DNA from 3 places in the Peribacillus sp. N1 genome. Region 2 is predicted to be linked to each of the others. Evidence: predicted binding sites of a transcription regulator. Region 2 holds the regulator's gene; each other region holds the start of a gene.

Region 1 (5,263 bases), 1.4 Mb from region 2:
TAAAATCGCCACTCCTAAATCAACATTGTACTCATCGACTAAGTTCGCGGTTCTTGGCTATTCAAACGCACTTCGGCTTGAGCTGATGGAAGATCATGTTTTTGTGACCACCGTTAATCCTGGCCCCATAGAAACGAATTTCTTTAACATTGCCGATGAATCAGGTACATATTTAAAAAATGTTGAAAAATTCATGCTTAAGCCTGGAGATGTCGCTGCTAAAATCGTAGCGGCGATGCTGACCAATAAGAGGGAAATCAATCTCCCTGGCTGGATGAATTTTGCTGGGAAATGGTATAACATGTTTCCAAAAATCACCGAAACATTAGGAAAAAAAGCATTTTTTAAAAAGTAAGCAACTTTCGATGTCGGACAAGGCGAAAGATGGTCTAATATAATAGGCAAAAGGGGAATGTCGATGACATTCCCCTTTTTTGAAATAACCGAAGTTTTCATATGAATTGGTAACTATTTCATGGGGGATCCGTCTATTTCTAGTAGGAGGGATTTGTATGAAGAGGATTGTAAACCTTTATATATCCATATTCGTTGCCTTTATTCTGGGTAGCTGTCAATCCCCTGATTGGAACAGGGATGATGCCGTCGGTAAGGGGGAAGAAGGTTTCATTACGGATCTTGACGATAAAAGGATTTTGATTAAAAGGACGTATTATAAGGTGACCACTGATACATCCATTCAAGATCAACATGGTAACGCTCTCGATTATTCCGACCTGGAAATCGGGATGAAAGTGAAACCATGGCACCGGGGCGGGGTGAAGAAATCATTTCCTGGGAAAGCGGAAGCGGAACTGATTCTTGTTTTGACGGATGTAAAAAGCTTGGCCGAACAAAGGGCGGTCACTGCTGCCCTCAATCATGTCAGTAAAGCGGAAAGTCAGCGATTCATGGTTCTCGAAGTCGTCCATTTACCGTCAGAGCATGTTTATAATATCGAAATGATGAACCGTTCCAACTTGGACGCTTCATTCATGGTGACAGTTGAGGATTTAACGGATGAAATATTATATATAAAATAAAACAACCGGGCTGAATCACTATGAATTCTGTCCGGTTGTTTTATGGGATTTTATAAAGTTTTCGCACCTAAATATTTTGGTTTCCAATAAGAATTATCCATATCCGTGATGGTTATTCCTTTAGAAGAAGTAGCACTGATGAATTGACCATTTCCGATATAGATACCAACATGGGATACCCCTGTTCTTCCAGAAGAAGTATCAAAGAATACAAGGTCACCCTTAGCTGGTGAAGATACTTTTAAACCTGTATTGGAATAAAGCAAGGATGTTGTACGCGGTAAGGTGATTCCTTGTGATTTCTGGAATACGTAATAGACGAAGCCTGAGCAGTCAAATCCAGTTGGTGTTGTTCCGCCCCATTTGTAGGGTTTGCCTATTAAGGTTTTTGCATAGCTGATCAAGCTTGTATTATTGACCTTATAAACACCAAGCTTATTAAATGTGTTACGGCCCGCAATTCCGTCGGCAGTCAGCCCTTTAGCTTTTTGGAATTTTTTTACTGCTGATACAGAATAGGTGCCGTAATATGTAGTCAGTGAACCTGAATATGTGAAATAACCTTTGGTTTTTAAAAGTTGTTGTAGTTGTTTGACATCACTATGTGTCATTCCGGGTCTGAGGGTTTGATCTCCAATATTTGCAAAGGCTTGCAGCGGGGTTAGCATCATGGCAGAAGCAACAGCAGCTGAAGCGATCCATTTCTTCATAATTTTCATTTCCTCTCTATCTATCTCTCTATATTCTTAACAATATTATCCTACAATACCATTATGACAATTAGACATAATTTTGGTTACAGTTTTATTACAAAAAATGAGTAGTAAGACTAAATTTAAAATAGACGAAAGACTGTTGAAAAGGGTGAAAAAAATTAAAAAAACTAAGTATAAGGATCCATTGAAAATTATTCAAGCTACGAATTGATTCTTTTTTAAAAAACTATTTGGGTATTAAGTTTAAATATGGTATTTTAACCATTTTTAGTATCTATTATATTTTTCAAGGAAATTACATTAAAAAGTAGAAATTTGTATGAAAACTTCCATTGAATAAGAACGTATATTCGGTTAAAGTTATGAATATAATAAAAGCGAACGTATATTCTTGTTAGGGTGAGAAGTGATGGATTATGGGACGATGCCGAAACAATCAATTATGTGTATCGATATGAAAAGTTTTTATGCAAGCTGTTCAGCGGTCATGCTTGGTCTGGACCCGCTTAATTGTTATCTGGCGGTGGTTGGTGATTTGAAGAGGACAGGGAGCATTGTGCTTGCGGCTTCTCCAAAGATGAAGAAGGAATTTGGCATCAAGACAGGTTCGCGGATGTTTGAGATCCCGAATGATCCGAGGATTGTCGTCGTTGAACCTAAAATGGCGACCTATTTAAGGGTTTCGACGGAAATCACTCGCTTGTTCAACCGTTATGTGCCCAAAGAAGCGATTCACGTATATAGTGTGGACGAAAGTTTTGTGAAAGTCGATGGTGCCGCTTCTTTATGGGGAGATGCCCGGATGATAGCTGAAAAGATAAAGGATGAAATCGAACGGGAATTACAGCTCCCCTGTGCCATTGGAATTGGACCGAACATGCTTATGGCAAAACTTTGCCTTGATTTGGAAGCCAAACATAATGGGATTGCAGAATGGAAGTATGAGGATGTGCCAAGCAAACTTTGGCCGATTTCCCCGCTTCGTGAAATGTGGGGGATCGGCAGGCGCGTAGAAAAAACCCTTCATGGAATGGGAATATTTACGGTTGGACAGCTTGCCAATTATGATCTTGAATTACTTGAAGCGAAGTTTGGAATTATGGGCAATCAGCTTTACCACCATGCTTGGGGAATAGATTTATCCGATATGGGGGCAGCGATCATCGAAGGGCAGGTAAGCTTCGGCAAAAGTCAAATCCTGCTGCGGGATTATAAGGAGGAGCATGAGGTAAAGCAGGTCATGCTGGAAATTTGCGAAGAAGTTGGAAGAAGGGCACGCACCCATCGCAAGGCAGGAAGGACGGTGAGCCTAAGCATTGGTTACAGCAAGGATGAGTTCGGCGGAGGTTTCCAACGTTCGCGTTCAATTAGCGAACCGACCAACATTACGATGGAGCTATATAAAGTTTGCCTGGAGCTTTTTCATGAGAACTATAAGCAAAAAACGGTTCGGAGCATAGAGGTCAGGCTCTCGAATATTGTGGATGATAACGAAATGCAGCTGACTTTATTCGATGCTTCGCGCTGGAAGAAGCGGGAATTGAGTTACACGGTTGATCGAATCCGCCATAAATATGGAGCCAAATCGTTATTGCGTGCCGTTTCGTATACAGAAGCAGGTACAGCCGTTTACCGAAGCAAGCTGCTTGGTGGTCATAAGGCGTAAGGTTGACTTTGAAGGGAGGGAAAAGAATGATACGTGATCGCGGCCGTATCAAATGGACATCGATGATGTTGCCGGAGCATGTGAAGATGCTTCGGGATTGGGTGGTGGAGGATGGCTATGAAACGAAACGCATCCTGGATGAGCAGCAACTGGAAGAAATGAATGCGGTAATGAGGGAAGCGATGGAGGAAAGAAAGGATGTCACGATTGCTCATTATGAAGGCAACCGGTATCAGCTGTTAATCGGCAGGATCCATTATTATAATGAGCTCACCCAAAAGCTTCATATCGTCGATCGGTTTCAGCAGGCTCACTATATCAGGCTTTCCGATATCGCGGATGTAAGGATAATGGAATGATGAGCGGAAGGGCTGTTCCCAAGGGACAGCCTTTCAAAACGGCATCGTGATGAAAGGTATCACGGAGGAGTATGAGAATCGGCATTTGTTAGCACGGTCAATGAAGAAAGTGATTTTCGTGTCGGCTGAAGCTTGCAAAGGAAGGCAGTTTCTTTAACAGAAGCGTATTTATCGTTTATAATGGGGGAAACATCGGGAGGCGTGCAATCATGTATATTGAATGGACGGAAACAGCGGCTGAGAAAATGGCCGATAAGGTACAGGGACAAGAAGGATATTTACAGTTGAAATATGATACTGATGGCTGTGGCTGCGTGGTAAGCGGTGTGACCGCGCTATGGTGGGTCAACGAACCTGAAGAAGGTACCGAAAAAGTGGAAACAAACGGGATTCCACTATATGTGGAGAAATCAAAAAAGATTTTTCTTGATGAAGTCATGAAAATAGACTTTGTTCCGGAAGCGAACAGCTTTCAATTAAAAAGTCCGAATCAAATCTTGAATCCAAGGATGAGTTATTTTAATAAAATCTGACTAAAAAGCAAAGAGGGGATCTTGGATACCCTCTTTTTTCTTCTCAGACAAGTTTTAGAAACTGATCGATTTGATCTTCATATTCTTTTGGATTTTCATTATAAGATTGAGCGTGGGCCCCTTTTTTAGCGATGTAAAGCTGCTTTGGGCCCTCTTTTGCTGCATATAATTCCGCTGTCATGGAAGCGGGAATGAAACTGTCATTTTCACTATGGATGAAGAGCACCGGGTTTCGGATATTTTTTATATAATCGATTGGGGACACTTCGTTGGTCCAATATCCGTCACGGAGTTTGATGAACGTACGCCCAAGCGGAAACACGGTCCAGGAAGGAAATGGGACTTCATGCTTGAGCTGGTGTTTGATTTGATCCTCGAAATTTGAAAATGGACAGTCGGCAACGTAAAAATCAGCACCATCTTCAAGCATTCCGGCATATAAAAGCAGGGTTACGGCCCCCATGGATTCACCATGAATGCCAATATGAAGGTCGGGACCTTTACGTCTTTTCAATTCATCGATTACGGCCTTCAGGTCGAATTTTTCATAATGTCCGTAACTGCTCGTCTTGCCACCGGAATCCCCATGCCGGCGGTGGTCATAAATGATTGCGTTGAAGCCCAGCTTAAGAAAAATATTCATGTACTTAATCGAATTGACTTTGTTTTCCGTCACACCATGAGAAATGATCACCCACTTATTGGTGTCATGCGGTTCGATAAACAAGCATTTCAAGGAATATCCGGATGGTGACGATACCCAAATTTCCGTTTTAGGCAGATTATCAAAATCCTCCCGGATCAGGCGCTTAGCCATGATTTCACGATTCTGGATAAAATCATCTTCCTTCTTTTTCATGTACATGATCCGATTGGAAAAATAAATGCCGACGCCGATGATATACGATAGGATTCCGGCGAGTGTAAACCACCATTTCTTCATGAAAGG
Region 2 (5,263 bases):
CGTAACCTTTTTAATAGATGAGAATACGATAAGAATGAAGATGAACAGTGAAAAATAAAGTAAAACCATTGATGGGAGGTTCTAATGAGCAAGGAAACATTTATTAAGGAAATTGCTCCCTATGCCCAGAAAATTCAACAGGAATTTAAAATATTACCTTCTGTTGTCATTGCACAAGCTTGTTTGGAGAGTGGATATGGGACAAGTTTATTAGCAAGCAAAGGAAAAAATATATTCGGTACAAAAGGTGACTTCAAGGGTGAGTCTGTCATCATTCAGACAATGGAATATGTCAATGGCGTACCCGTTCAAGTATGGAACAAATTCAGAAAATACCCATCTTGGGAAGAAAGTCTTAGAGATCTTGCCAATTTATATGCAAAGGGGACTTCATGGAATAGAAGTCTTTATACGGCTGTCATTGGAGAAAAAGATTACAGAAAAGCACTCAAAGCAATTTTCGATGCTGGGTACGCCTCGGATCCCAACTATATTGAAAAACTGGTGAACCTTATCGAAACAAGCGATTTAACAAAATATGATGCAAGTATAGAAGAGGTTTATCATATTGTCCAAAAAGGGGATACCGTCTCTGCGCTTGCAAAAGCATACGGTTCTACACAAGTGCAGATTCAACAGTGGAACGGCTTGGTAGATCTTAACCTAATTAAAGTGAACCAAAGATTACGAGTGAAGTGAATTTTAACTGGGAGCGGTAGTTAAAGCTCTCTTTTTTATTGTAATCAGAGTGTTACCAAAGTACATATTAGGCGATCGTATACTTCCGTTCGTAATTAAGGATGTTTAAATTCCCATGAAAACTTGATTCTATTAAAATTCCATATGCATATTGAGAGAATTCGGGACATAGATTAAACAAACAAAAAAAGCGCGGTTAGCGCTTTTAGTGTATTTGTCTATATAAGCCTATTACTTTTCCAAGTATCGAAACATCTCGTAAAATAATTGGTTCCATATTCGAGTTCTCAGGCTGAAGCCTTATGTAATCCGGTTCCTTAAAGAATCGTTTTACAGTGGCTTCATCATCTTCCGTCATGGCCACGACGATATCTCCATTATTGGCATTGCTTTGTTGTTTCACGATGACATAATCCCCATCATGAATTCCTGCTTCGATCATACTTTCACCCATGATTTCCAGCATGAATACATGGTCATCATGTGGAACCATGCTTTCGGGAAGCGGAAAGTATTCTTCTATGTTCTCAATGGCCGTTATCGGCATTCCCGCTGTTACTTTTCCAAGTAACGGCACGTTCACGACATTGACTTTGGGAATATTGTTCGCTTCCTCCAAATTCATTATTTCAATGGCCCTTGGCTTGGTTGGGTCACGTCTAATCAGGCCTTTGCTTTCCAGGCGTGATAAATGCCCGTGTACTGTTGAACTTGAAGCAAGTCCCACTGCTTCACCAATCTCCCGTACGGAAGGTGGATACCCTTTTTGGCGAACTTCTTCTTTAATGAAATCAAGAATATCTTGCTGCCTTTTTGATAGTTTAGTCATATGTGCACCTCTTCCCCAATGTTCTTTGCTACATTATAGCATGGCCCCCAATTCTATACAAACATAAGTTCGAATTTTGTTGTTGACTGAAACAAACGTTCGTATTATAATTTGACCATAAAACACGAACGAACATTCGCTTTGGAGGGATATTTATGAAAAAATTATACAAAAATTATATTTATACGATTCTATTAGCGGGATCAGTATTCATCTTTTCAATTTTATTCTCTTGTACATTGAACAATGATCCAAAAAAGGATTTCCTTTCTATAGAAGTAAGTGAAGGTGATACCCTATGGGGAATCGCCGAAGAATACGAAGAAGCAAATTTGACAAAAAAAGAATTCATTGGTTGGATAGAAGAGCATAATGGTGTCAGGGCGGATACAATTAAACCTGGTCAAGTCATCGTCATACCGGTTAAAGGGGAAGAACTTGTCCAGAATTTGGCCAGTGAGCAGTAAGCAGTGAAGGTAGGGTATTATGAAGGCGGTAATCTATTGTAGGGTCAGCACAGAAAAAGAGTCACAGGAAACATCATTGGCAAGGCAGGAAGATGAGTTAGTCAAATTGGCAGAAAAGATGGATGTTGAAGTTATATCCATAATAAAAGAGCAGGCAAGTGGTTATGAGTTGAATCGGGATGGCATTTTTGACATGCTCGAACTATTTAAAACTAAAGAAGCTGAAGTACTATTAATCCAGGATGAAACAAGGCTGGGAAGAGGGAATGCCAAAATAGCCCTTTTCCATGTCATCCTTAAAGAAAATGTTAAAATTTATACACTCTCACATGACGGGGAGCTTGAGTTATCGGATTCGGATGCCATGGTCATCCAGATAGTCGGTATTGTAGAAGAATACCAAAGGAAACTACATAATCTTAAAATAAAGCGCGGGATGATAAGAGCCGTTGAAAAAGGATACCGTCCTCAAAAAAACCTTCAGAATCAAAGGAATTCCACTGGAAGGGACCGTATGGAAATCCCTATTGAAGAAATTATTAAACTTCGGGCCAATGGATTGACATTCGCAGAAATCGCAGCCACTTTAAGGGGCTTTGGATACAATGTTTCAAAGGCTACTGTGAACAGGCGTTTTCTCGAACATCAACTGAATACAAATGAAAGTAAATCTTAGAACTTGTAATTTCGCTTTTTTTTTAATACCATGACAATATCCGGAGATTATGAAGGAGCGAAATTATGTTATCAAAAGAAAAAATAGCCCGTATTAATGAACTTTCTAAAAAGGCGAAGGCTGAAGGTTTGACGGAAGTTGAGGCGAAAGAGCAAACCCAATTGAGAAGTGAGTATTTGGAAACATTCAGAAAGTCCATGACTGATACGTTGGAGCATGTGAAGGTCGTTGATCCAGAAGGTAATGACGTCACTCCTCAAAAGATAAAAAATATAAAAGAAAAAAGAAACTTACATTAATGCTTGGATCCTTCTGATAAAACATTCCGCTTGAGTATCCTGTTAGCATTTAGGAGTAAAAAGGGAGTGCATGCATGTATGTATTCTCCTATTTAGTTTAATCTAAATAGGGGACTTCTGTTATTATAGAAAATTGCAATATTGAGGCAGTAAATAGTGATTTTAGTTGTGATATTATGCTTGTCACTATAATATAAAGAGGTACATTACAGGAAGGGATGTTTTTACAATATGTTAGATAAATTAGATGCACTTTCTATCAATACGATTCGTACATTATCAATTGATGCAATTGAAAAGGCTAATTCCGGCCATCCAGGTATGCCAATGGGTGCTGCGCCGATGGCGTATAAACTATGGACCGAATATATGAACCATAACCCGAAAAATCCCGATTGGTTTAATAGAGATCGCTTTGTTCTTTCAGCTGGACATGGTTCTATGCTGTTATACAGCCTTCTTCATTTATCGGGCTATGGCTTATCTATCGATGATTTGAAAAGCTTCCGTCAATGGGGCAGTAAAACTCCAGGACATCCTGAATACGGTCATACGGCTGGTGTTGATGCAACTACCGGGCCGCTTGGACAAGGTATCGCAATGGCAGTAGGAATGGCAATGGCTGAACGTCACTTGGCAGAAAGCTATAACCGCGATTCTTATAATGTGGTCGATCATTATACATATGGCATTTGTGGAGATGGAGATTTAATGGAAGGTGTTTCTGCAGAAGCCGCTTCATTAGCTGGACATCTACAACTCGGAAGACTCGTTGTTTTATATGATTCTAATGATATTTCTCTTGACGGCGACTTAAGCCAATCATTTAGTGAAAGCGTAGCAGACCGGTTCAAATCTTATGGATGGCAATATATCCGCGTTGAGGATGGGAATGATCTTCAGGAAATTGCTAAAGCGATTGAAGAAGCGAAAACCGACGATGCACGCCCAACATTAATCGAAGTGAAAACGGTTATTGGTTACGGTTCACCAAACCGTTCAGGTAAATCTGCTGTTCACGGCGCTCCGCTTGGTGCAGATGAGCTGAAATTGACAAAAGAAGCATATAAATGGACATTTGAAGAGGACTTCCATGTTCCGGAAGAAGTGTATTCACACTTTAATGAATCTGTTGTTAATGCAGGCGCTCAAAAAGAAGAAGCTTGGAATGAATTGTTCAAAAATTACAAAGAAGCACATCCTGAGTTAGCACAGCAATTGGAGTTGGCCATCAAAGGTGAACTGCCTGCTGATTGGGATCAGGAAATTCCGGTCTATGAAGAAGGTAAAACATTAGCTTCCCGTGCTTCAAGTGGGGAAGTGCTAAATGCTATTGCCAAAAGGGTCCCTAGCTTCATTGGGGGTTCTGCGGATTTAGCCGGATCTAATAATACTGCCATCAAAGGTGAGACTGATCTATTACCTGGTAATTACAGTGGCCGTAATATATGGTTCGGTGTACGTGAATTCGCTATGGGTGCGGCTTTAAATGGAATGGCACTTCATGGTGGATTAAAAGTATACGGAGGAACATTCTTCGTATTCTCTGATTATCTACGTCCAGCCATAAGAATGGCAGCACTAATGGGACTGCCTGTAAACTATGTATTCACTCATGACAGCATTGCTGTAGGAGAAGACGGACCGACACATGAGCCAATCGAACAATTGGCATCATTGCGTGCAATGCCTAACCTAGGGGTAATCCGTCCAGCTGATGGCAATGAAACGGCAGCAGCCTGGAAAGTGGCTATGGAGTCTACAAATAAACCAACTGCCCTTGTACTGACTCGTCAAGGATTGCCAACAATTAAAGATACTTCCGAAACTGCGTATGAAGGTGTTTCAAAAGGAGCTTACATCATCTCTGCTTCTAAGAAAGAAGTAGCCGATGCATTACTTCTTGCGACTGGTTCCGAAGTGAACTTGGCTGTGGAAGCACAGAAAGCTTTGGCGAACGAAGGAATTGATGTTTCTGTTATCAGCATGCCATCATGGGATCGATTTGAAACTCAATCTAAAGAATATAAACAAAGCGTAATCAATCCGGCAGTGAAAAAACGTCTAGCTATCGAAGTGGCTTCACCGTTTGGTTGGGATCGTTATGCAGGTGATGAGGGTGAAATATTGGCCATCAATCATTTTGGAGCTTCTGCACCAGGCGGTAAGATCATGGAGGAATTCGGTTTTACTGTAGAAAATGTAGTTGCTCGTGTTAAGGAAATGCTTAACTAATAGTAATGGAGAACTGACACCAACTAGTTTGGTGTCAGTTTTTTTATCAAAAACAATC
Region 3 (5,263 bases), on a different contig from region 2:
TGAACTTCAAACAGCCATTATAAAGCATTAATGTAAGCTCTCCCGGGGATGCTGTGTTGACTGAATTTTGCTGATACGATTGATAAGGATTATTTATTGCCATATTTAACTTCCTTTCCGACTTACCTTAACTAAAATAAGAAGCTAACGATGCACTTTGGCTGTTTGCCTTTTGAATCGCTTTTTCCATCGCCGTGAACTGGTTGTAATAGCGCGATTCCAATTTCGTTAGCTTTGCCTCAAATGTTGAAATCTTCTTATTCAGCCCATCAACCAATTTTCCGATTGTAAAATTGTTATTAACAAATCCGGCCTTTCCGGCTTTTTCAGTAATCGCCTTCATTGATGATTCTATATCATCCCTTAACCGGCGCGCGAGGCCTTTGTCGCTCTTTTCTGGCCCATTGGCCATGAACATATCATAAATCGCATTCGGATCCTCACTAATGGCTGCCCGGAGCTTGTCCTCATCAATCGTTAATTTACCGCCCTCCAAATAATTTTTGGTGGTGGTGATCCCCAAACTGCTGAGATTGTTTTTTCCTGTGATCCCATCCACCGAGGTGTATAGGGATGACCTCATTGTGATCAGGAGGCTTTTTAACGTCGAATCGCTTTTTAACGTTCCGCTCTTCGCTTTTTCTTCCCACAGCTTCACTTCATCCTCGGTCATTGCCTTCTTTTGCTCAGAGGTAAGCGGGGTAAAGGAGCGATATTTAGCTTCACCCGTTTTATCTTGAACCTTTTTAATGACATCATTGTATTTATTCACAAACTGAGTGATCGTGTCCAGGATGGCATCCACATCAGCTGTTGATGAGAATGTGACTGTATCCGTCGTTTTTTGCTTTACCGTTATTTCCGCTCCATTAATCTGAAACGTATTCGAAGGCCGGGAAATGTCCAGTCCATTATAAGTAATCGATGCATTTTCCCCTATTGTGCCGCCAGTTCCTTCATTGTTACTGCTCATTTTTAGCACATTGAAGAAATCTCCGGTACTCCCTAACTCAATTTCAGGCCGATCTTTTATATCACCTGTATTTTTAGCAGTGATGGAAAACTTCTGGGACGTTTCATCGAAAAATAGAGTCACTCCCGAGTTTGCATTAATTTTATTTATTACACTTTCTAACGTATCGTCCGCATTAAGGGTAAGAGTGTACGGTTTTTCCACTGTTGCGCCATCTTTTACTTCCGTATCAAAACCGCCATCCTTATTGATGGACAGTATCGTAATATCTTGAGGAGTCGTGATTCCCAATTCCGATAGTTTCTTTTTGGGGTCGGTAACAGCTGTTTTTTCTGTACTTGTCATGGTTGCTGCCTTGGCAAGTCCATTCACTTTTATATTCCCGGAAAAATCACTGGTCGAATTCACATTTCTCACTGATACAGCATCTGGATTCGATACCGTCACCTTCTTTTTAATGAAGGAAGACTGCTTCCCAATTCCATCACGAATGAGCGTATCCAATTCTGATAAAGCTGTATTTATCGAACGGTAATCATCGCGCTGCCACTCGGAATACTGCTTTTTCTGTGTCAGTTTATCCAATGGCACCCGTTCTGCCTGCATCATGCTCTTAACTAATTCATCAATGTCCATCCCGCTTGCTAAACCACTGATTCGTACCAAAATTGATCACCCGCTTATATTTTTTCATCCACCATTATGCCGACAAACTCCGTCATTGCCGCATAGAAGTCCAATAACTTCTTCGGGGGAATTTCCCTGATCGTCTCATCCGTTACATCATCCACTACCTTGACATAGTACTCATTCAGCTTCTCATGATATTCAAAACGAACCGCCGTATGTTTCGGATTCAGGAAGGTGTTCAAACTATCCACCATTTCCTGCACATTTTCTTTTGATGGCATATCAGTAGATTCCACACTTTGCTCCGAATAGGCTAGCGTATTCATTTCCCGCTGATAAAATGAACTGATTCCTTCCGAGATTGCTGTTCTAAGTTGTGAGGAAAGGATATTTGTGGACAAACTCTCCAGCATCTAAATAGCCCCCAATATGATATCTTTACTTTTTATATCGGTTCCGAAATGGAACTTTACAGTGTACATACAAAGGATTTATTATTAAATAGAGAACAAACATTCGCTATCGGAGGGGATAACATTATAAAATGGGATTAAGAAGATGAGCTTACACTCTTATATAAGGAGGTTTTCATAATTAATCTTACTGAAATCCAGAAAAATATATTATATGCCAGCATTATAAGTGACGATGAAATCACGAAAATTTATAAAAATAGCAGGAGAAAGAACAACAGCTACCGGGAGCACTACGGCACATCTCAGGGAGATTATCGAAAATGGAAAATTTCCTTTTTTGATGGATTATTATATATCACTCCGGCAAGCCAATGTGTCCGTTCCGCTTCTTTAGAATTATTCACCAATTTATTCCCACACTTTTACAGTGATGATGGAACTAAACATCTCCCCTTCACATTATTGAAACATTGCATTTTACCACATTTCCTAACTATTCTATACATGGATGATGGCTCTTTAAGCATCTCATACAGGGTAAATCATAATAAAAAAATTATTTACCTCACACCGCATATTTACCTTTACCTTCAATGTTATCCTAAAGACGAATTAGAGAAACTAAAAGAACATATATTTACCACATATCATTTATCCTTAAAGCTGAGCTCTCGTAAAGATGGATATGGATATATTCTAAAAACTACTTCTGTTAAAGAAACTTTTCGTTTCCTCGAACTAATCGAACCTGTAGCAAAAACTTGTTCTTCCATGTTATATAAAACCTCTTGGGAATTCCGAAATCAAAAAGAAATACTCAGGTGGAAATCTAAGTATCCTGATTACACGATTCTTACCAGCAGTTCAGATCGCTCTAAACCCTATTCTCCAGATGAAATTAAATTACTAAGACAACTTAAAGAAAATGGTTATACAACAAATGAAATTGCAAAGATGCTAAAAAGAAGTTATTGGTCCGTTACTTATAAATGGCAAGAAATAAAAAAACTAAACTAACGCCAAAACGTGATAGTATTTTGGAGCTAAATAATGTTAATCTAACCGATCCTTTATATTTTTCGATAAAAAAAGAGACTCTAGTAAAACTAGAGTCTCTTTCAGGTAATCTAAAATTAACGAAGAAGTTGTAAAACTCCTTGTGGTTGTTGGTTCGCTTGCTTTGCGACTATGTCTTTCGATCATAGAACAGACTATATCTTCACCCTTATCTTATAAGGGGCTGGGCACTTCGAATGGCTTTTGCCACCCTACGGATTTCATTGCCATAGCTTTCACCTTAGACTGTATATCCTAGTCGTTGAACCTTCTCCAGAGTTTCCTCAAAGGAGCTTGGCTGCTGATTATCCATTATGTCATCTCCATCATTTTCAGACCATCACGCTTACCGTTTCCAGTTACGTTGTGGTTGATGCAGCTTTAGGAAGTTCCAGCAATTCACCCAGTCATAATTTTATCCATTACTGGATAAAACGCCCTTCAAATTTACCTCAGAAGTTGTAAAACTCCTTGAGGTGCGGAATTTGCTTGAGCTAGCATTGCTTGAGATGCTTGCGCCAAGATAGAGTTTTTAGTTTGCTCCATCATAGTCTTAGCCATATCTGTATCACGAACACGTGATTCAGCAGCAGTCAGGTTTTCAGAAGAAGTACCTAAGTTGTTGATCGTATGCTCTAATCGGTTTTGGTTAGCACCTAGTTTAGAACGTTCAGCTGATACAGTGTCAATTGCAGATTGAATAACTGTGATTGCTGCAGATGCATTTTTAGCATTAGAAACATCCAGACCGGATTCAACGCCTTTAGAATCTGTACCATTGCTTACATTTGTAGTTGCAGTGAATCCATCACCAATACCAGTTAATCCTAGATTACTAGCACGCATGTCATCGATTTCAAGTGTCAGACTTTGGTTTTCATTTGCACCGATTTGGAATTGAAGACCTGCGCCAGCATCAGTACCCGTAGAAGAAGAACTACTTATTTTTAAATCAGCTAAAGCAGTACCAGCAGATGCACCAACTATTTCAACGGAACCTTTAGCGCCAGCAGTTAAGGTATCAAGCTTTAAAGCACCATCACCATCAAGGGACGCATACTCTTCACCAGTTGTTCCAAGTGCAGTATTTGCTGCAGTATTAATAGCAGTCACTATATCAGCAGCTGCATCACCATCTCCGATTGTAACATCGACATCTTTCCCATCGATTTTAAGACTTAATGTACCGCCAGTTGTAACAGCACCTGCCGCCCCTGAACCAGTCAAGCTAGCAGTAGAAAGTTTTGTATCAGAATCCTTAGAACCATTCAATAGTTTCTGAGTATTGAATTCAGTAGTATTACCGATACGGTTGATTTCAGATGTTAATGAATCCATTTCCTTTTGTATTTCTCCACGGTCACTAGTTGTATTAGTATCCGTTGATGCTTGTGTAGCAAGTTCACGCATACGTTGAAGAATGTCAGTCGTTTCGTTTAATGCACCTTCAGCAGTTTGGATCAATGAGATGGCATCCTGTGAGTTACGGGAAGCTTGGTCCAATCCGCGGATTTGTCCACGCATTTTTTCAGAGATTGCTAGACCGGCTGCGTCATCGCCTGCACGGTTGATGCGCATGCCCGATGCTAGTTTCTCCATTGATTTTGATTGTGCATTCGTTGCACTTGATAATTGACGGTGCGTGTTTAGAGCTGAGATATTGTGATTGATAATCATTTTTGTTTCCTCCTTGAGTCTTAAGTCCCCACGTCCATGTGGTTGTTTACGATGGGCAGTGACTAAGTCGGCCGCCTATTTCACTGCCCATCGTTGTATACTTAATATCGACCTGCATGGAAACATATTTAGCGGATTTTACGATTTTTTCTTGAAATACTCATTTATACCTTCCAGAAAAATAGTTTCTGTTTTAGAGGCTTTTCTATTTTCCTGCTGAATGGACAGGTAGATTTCCTTCCTATGGATATCGACGTTTTTAGGGGCATTGATCCCCAGTTTGATCTGTTCCCCCTCGACGGACAGGATCGTAATTTCGATATCATCCCCAATCATGATCGCTTCATTTGGTTTTCTGGTCAAAACGAGCATCCTTTCCCCCCCTGTTCCGCTGGAGGTTCAAACAGTTTGTGCTTTGTACGGTATTCACTAGCATTCATGATGAATTGCTTTCCGACTTTTTTTGGGCCGTTTATGATGATTGGGGCCTGGAGATTCGCCGTCGTTTCAT

The links. The regulator LexA, encoded in region 2, represses DNA repair genes until DNA is damaged. The targets are predictions, from matches to a motif close to CGAACATATGTTCG.
Region 1: a site for LexA is predicted at 2,096-2,109, ahead of ACYP5M_RS07875 (Y-family DNA polymerase). Genes of this name have one in related genera too.
Region 3: a site for LexA is predicted at 2,109-2,122, ahead of ACYP5M_RS14385 (DNA endonuclease). Genes of this name have one in related genera too.

The regions. Positions count from the first base shown of each region.
Region 1 covers NZ_BAAHZO010000001.1:1,633,583-1,638,845, reverse strand. The annotation lists gene ACYP5M_RS07890 (SDR family NAD(P)-dependent oxidoreductase) at 1-355, shown strand, start outside; gene ACYP5M_RS07885 (DUF3221 domain-containing protein) at 513-1,040, shown strand; gene ACYP5M_RS07880 (C40 family peptidase) at 1,091-1,750, opposite strand; gene ACYP5M_RS07875 (Y-family DNA polymerase) at 2,163-3,422, shown strand; gene ACYP5M_RS07870 (YolD-like family protein) at 3,449-3,781, shown strand; gene ACYP5M_RS07865 (iron-sulfur cluster biosynthesis family protein) at 3,991-4,314, shown strand; gene ACYP5M_RS07860 (alpha/beta hydrolase) at 4,358-5,257, opposite strand.
Region 2 covers NZ_BAAHZO010000001.1:231,814-237,076, forward strand. The annotation lists gene ACYP5M_RS01085 (glucosaminidase domain-containing protein) at 85-699, shown strand; gene lexA (transcriptional repressor LexA) at 905-1,528, opposite strand; gene yneA (cell division suppressor protein YneA) at 1,684-1,995, shown strand; gene ACYP5M_RS01100 (YneB family resolvase-like protein) at 2,015-2,671, shown strand; gene ACYP5M_RS01105 (DUF896 domain-containing protein) at 2,737-2,970, shown strand; gene tkt (transketolase) at 3,202-5,205, shown strand.
Region 3 covers NZ_BAAHZO010000003.1:296,110-301,372, forward strand. The annotation lists gene fliS (flagellar export chaperone FliS) at 1-103, opposite strand, end outside; gene ACYP5M_RS14375 (flagellar hook-associated protein 2) at 128-1,639, opposite strand; gene flaG (flagellar protein FlaG) at 1,654-2,016, opposite strand; gene ACYP5M_RS14385 (DNA endonuclease) at 2,224-3,036, shown strand; gene ACYP5M_RS14390 (flagellin N-terminal helical domain-containing protein) at 3,523-4,752, opposite strand; gene csrA (carbon storage regulator CsrA) at 4,891-5,124, opposite strand; gene fliW (flagellar assembly protein FliW) at 5,112-5,263, opposite strand, start outside.